Regions from separate parts of the Ketogulonicigenium vulgare WSH-001 genome, predicted to be linked through region 2. Evidence: riboswitches for the same ligand, from Rfam matches in the RefSeq annotation. Region 2 holds a riboswitch; the other holds the start of a gene.
What was found. Region 2 has a riboswitch for cobalamin ahead of KVU_RS09655 (DUF1852 domain-containing protein). Riboswitches for the same ligand answer to the same signal wherever they lie in the genome.
Positions count from the first base shown of each region.

Region 1 (2,397 bases), 1.1 Mb from region 2:
CAACGTCTGGATCGGCGCATAGCGCAGTTCTGCAAAGGCGCCGGTGATGTCGGTCTTGCCCTCAGAATCGCCGTAACTGCCCGATTGGGTGTAATCCTCGCGGCTGTGATCGATGCCAAAGCTGATATCACCTGCCGCACCGATGGCGGTCGAGGCAACCCAAGCCAGACGGTCGCGGGTGCCGGTATAGAAGATATCCGACCACGCCTCATAGTTGGCGCGCTCGATATTGAAGTGGCTGTAGGACAGCTCCTGATCGAGGCCAAAAGCGCTAAAGCCGGTGTAAAGGCGCAGGCCCTGAGTCTCGGATTTCGCGAGGTTATCGGCGTCGGCCATCGCGGGATAAGAATCGTCGTAATTCGCGCTGCTGCGACCGGCAAAGCCGGATGCGCCGATCACCGCGCCCTCTTGCAGGGCGTATTCAACGTTGAACGACAGACGGTTCGTTTCTGCGCCGTCATCCTCGGTGCCGCTGGCCGCGGCGGAGATACCGTCAGTGGCCAGATGCGTCAGCGTCACAGTGGTCGACAGGCGGTCATCGCGGTGGGTCGCGCCAAAGGTCAGCGCGCGGGTGTTGTGACTGCCATATTCGCTATCCACGCTGTAATGCGTGCCGTCCTCAGTTGCGCGGGCGGATTGGATATTGATCACGCCGCCCACGGCGCGCGCGCCGAATAGGGCGGATTGACTGCCCGGCAGCACCTCGATCCGACTAAGTCCGCCGGTTGTCAGGCTGGCAAAGTCAAAGGCGACCTGCGTGCCGGATGGGTCGGTGACCTCGATCCCGTCGATATAGACCGGCACGTATTTTTGCGATGCGCCGCGCAGGTTGAAAGTGGCAGCTTGGCCGTAACCGCCGCTGCGGGTCAGGTTAAACCCGGGGATCGTTTGCAGCACCTCCGACAGCGCGCGCTGGCCGCCTGCGGTGGCATCAGCGACCACATAGGGCAGGGCGCCGGTGCGGTTCGCCTCGACCGGCATCGGGCCGGACAGAATGATGATCGTGCCCAGATCGGTCTGCGCAGATGCAGCACCTGTCATCGCGATCAGTGCAAGCGTGGAAATTGTGGTCAGGGCTTTCATGGCCCGGCCTCCTGTAGGGACGCGGGCGGGCCCGCGCCGATGTGCATATGCCGGGGTCAGCCGGCGGTGAATGTCACCGCACAAACGCGAATGCGCCGCCCTTTGATACGCGCCCCGCGACCAAAGTGGGTGATCCGACTGGCAGGTCTCCTGGCTTTGCGGGTCGGGGCGGGGCACCGGCCTTCCCGGGGATACCCCAGTGGCAAATCGGACCCGCTCGCCGCTTACAGTTGCGGGGGCAGCCGCGGAGTTTCACCGCATTCCCTGTTCGGCCACGCATGTGGCACCAGGCGATTGTCTTGTGACCTGCCGCGCGGGGCAAAGTCAACAAAATGAAAGGCCCCGCGCAGGTCGCGCGGGGCCGCCCGTGTTCATTTGGCTGCAATCAGGCCTGCAGCGCGCGGACGGTGATCTCGCCCTCTTCTCTCGCTTGGATCGCTTGCGCTGCGGCATTCGATCCGGCGGCGGTGGTGAAATACGGGATCTTGTCGTTCAGGGCGACGGCGCGGATCTCGCGGCTGTCCGAGATGGTCTGCGTGTTATCGGTGGTGTTCAGCACCAACGCGATATGGCCATCTTTCAGACGGTCAACGATGGTCAGACCGCCTTCATAGACCTTGTTCACGACGCCAGCCTCGACACCGTTTTCGCCCAGCCAGGTTTGGGTTCCGCGGGTCGCGATGATCTTGAAACCCAGATCCGTCAGGATCTGTGCGGCTTCCAGCATCAGCGCGCCTTTGTCGCTGTCCTTGATCGAGATGAACACCGTGCCGGATTTGGGCAGTTCAGTGCCCGCACCCATTTGCGCCTTCAGGAAAGCACGGGCAAAGCTACGGTCCCAACCCATGACTTCGCCGGTCGAGCGCATTTCCGGCCCCAGCAGCGTGTCGACACCGGGGAAGCGGGCAAAGGGCAGCACCGCCTCTTTCACCGAATACCAAGGCATGTTCGGATCGGCCAGCGTCAGCGGGTCGGCATAGGGCAGCGGGCTGTCGTAATCGGTTGCCTGCGGATAGGGCGCACGCAGCGGGAAGTTATCCAGCGGCTCGCCCGCCATCAGACGGGCCGCGATCGAGGCAATCGCGCTATCCGTCGCCTTGGCCACAAACGGCACGGTGCGGCTGGCACGCGGGTTCACTTCCAGCAGGTAGACGACATCGTCCTTGACCGCGAATTGCACGTTCATCAGGCCGACCACGTTCAGCGCCATCGCCAGCTTTTCGGTCTGGGCGCGGATCTCGGTGATGATCTCGGCGCTCAGGGTATGGGGCGGCAGGCAGCAGGCGCTGTCGCCCGAATGGACGCCAGCTTCTT
Region 1 is NC_017384.1:294,531-296,927, forward strand. Features, by position in the region: gene KVU_RS01395 (TonB-dependent receptor plug domain-containing protein) at 1-1,083, opposite strand, end outside; cobalamin riboswitch at 1,207-1,389, opposite strand; gene carB (carbamoyl-phosphate synthase large subunit) at 1,469-2,397, opposite strand, start outside.
Region 1: another riboswitch for cobalamin. It lies ahead of KVU_RS01395 (TonB-dependent receptor plug domain-containing protein); the one in region 2 lies ahead of KVU_RS09655 (DUF1852 domain-containing protein).

Region 2 (2,397 bases):
CCCTCGACCAGGCCCTCGCCCTCCAGCTTCCAAGGCGACCAAAGAGTCTCGGGCTGGGCCAGCCACGCGGGTTTGGGCAAGCTGCCTGCGGTCGAGGTTTGTAGAAGTTTTGTCATCAGATAGACCTTGTATTATCTTCAGAAAGATTGCGCGGCAGACCATTGCGCAAGGGTGAATTGGTTCGGCTTGATAAAGTGCTCTTCGGCGAACTTGCCCTGTGCGATGCCCAGACGGCTACGTTCGTCGCGATCATAGGTGATCTGCGTGGTCGCATAATCGCGGTGGGTCAGGCTGGGTTGATAGACTTTTCCCGCTGCGGCATTGGCGTTGTAAATCTCGGGGCGATAGATTTTCTGGAATGTCTCCATCGTGCTGATGGTGCCGATCAATTCAAGGTTGCTGTAATCCCCCAGCACATCGCCCGCGCAATAAAAGGCCAGCGGCGCGACACTGCCCTTTGGCATGAAAAACCGCACCCGCAGCCCCATCTTTGCGAAATACTGATCGGTCAGCGAGGGGGCGTCCTGACGATATTCGACGCCGAGGATGGGATGCCAGTTATCGGTGCGCTGATAGGTTCTGCTGCTGGACGCGCTCAGGCAGATCACTGGCGCTTTGGCGAATGTGTCGCGATAAATCGGGGCGTTCACAAAGCATTGGAACAGCTTGCCGTGCAGATCGCCAAACGTGTCGGGCAGCGCGGCATCGGGCGCGCGCTTTTTCAGCGTCGGCAGCAGCACGCTGAAATCGTAATCGCGCACATAGGACGAGAAGTTATTCCCGGCGATACCGTCAATACGCGTGTTGCGGTGATGGTCGATGATTGTCGTTTTCAAAATCTCGATCAGGGGAAAGGCATCCGCTCCGCCCGCAATCTCGACCGAGATGATGTCCAGCGCGAGGCCGTAACGATCGGAATCGGGATTGTCCCAATCCGCCAAGGCGTTGAAACGATTATTGATCATCGTCAGCGCGTTGCGCAGGTTTTCTTGGCGGTGCGCGCCCCGGGCCAGATTGGCAAAATTTGTGGTCGCCCGCGTATTGGTGGCGGGGTGATAATCCTCGTCAAAGCGAATGCTTTTAAGGGAGAAGGTGAATTCGCTATTCATCGTGGCATGCCTTCTGAACGGCCCGCACGCGCGGGCCGGGACAACGAAAAGAGACCTCGCGAGCGTGTCGCGAGGGGCGCTGTCACCTTTGCGGATGGGCCGCCACCGACCGCCCACCGCAGTCGGAACAGGTGAATGATCGCGGCAGGTTTCCTGACTTGCGGGTCTTCGCCTTGTCCGGCCTTCCCAGCGCAACGCGCGCCAGTGGCCTATCGGACAGGCTTTCCGCCTACAGTTGCGGGGGCAGTTCCGGATCTTGCCCGGATTCCCTTTTACCCGAGGCTTCCCCCGGCACCTTGATCTGGTCGCAAAATCGGGCGGAACGGCGTCTATGTCAACGCAGGGATAGCATCGAAATTCTCATATAGATTATGAGCTGGGGCGCGTTGCTGATGGCTGGCCTGCGCCAGATTTCAGCGATTGCGCAGGCGGCGCACGGTGTAATCGCCAAGGAATTGCAGCAGGCTGACCAATGCGATCAGGATGACGATCACGATGACCATCACGGTGGTATCAAAGCGCTGATAGCCATAACGAATGGCCACATCTCCTAGGCCGCCCGCACCCACAGCCCCGGCCATGGCGGATGCACCGATCATTGTCACGACGGTGATGGTCAGGCCGCCGACGATGCCGGGCAGCGCCTCGGGCAGCAGGACATGGCGGATGATATGGGATCTGCGGCAGCCGATGCTTTGGGCGGCCTCGATCAGGCCGGGGTCGACCTCGCGCAGCGAGACCTCGACAATACGGGCAAAGAACGGGATCGCGGCGATGGACAGCGGCACAATCGCCGCCCAAACGCCGATCGTGGTGCCGACCAACATGCGGGTGAACGGGATCAGCGCCACCATCAGCACGATGAATGGCACCGCGCGAAAGCCGTTCACCACAAGGCCGATGATCCGGTTTGCCAGCGGCGCCGCGATAATGCCGCCGGGGGCCGAGATCACCAGAAATACCGCCAGCGGGATGCCGACCACGACAGTGATCACCGCCGATGTGCCAACCATGAACAGCGTGTCGAAAAAGGCCTGCCAGAGGCGGTTAATCATTTGCGGCGACATAACCAATAACCTTTGTTGTGGCGGCAAAGCTGGGGATTTGCACCGGCTGTTCTTGCTGCGGCAGCGCCAGGACGACCTGACCGACCAGATGCGCGCCGATCTGTTCCAGATTGGCACCCAAAATGCGCGCGCCGGGCAGGGCGCTGGCGATGGCGTCCATCTGTACCTGCTGGCCGCCGTCAAAGCGCAGCTCGATCACCACATGGTCGCCGCGCTGTGGC
Region 2 is NC_017384.1:1,954,678-1,957,074, reverse strand. Features, by position in the region: gene KVU_RS09660 (methionine synthase) at 1-116, opposite strand, end outside; gene KVU_RS09655 (DUF1852 domain-containing protein) at 138-1,109, opposite strand; cobalamin riboswitch at 1,236-1,423, opposite strand; gene KVU_RS09650 (methionine ABC transporter permease) at 1,523-2,176, opposite strand; gene KVU_RS09645 (methionine ABC transporter ATP-binding protein) at 2,157-2,397, opposite strand, start outside.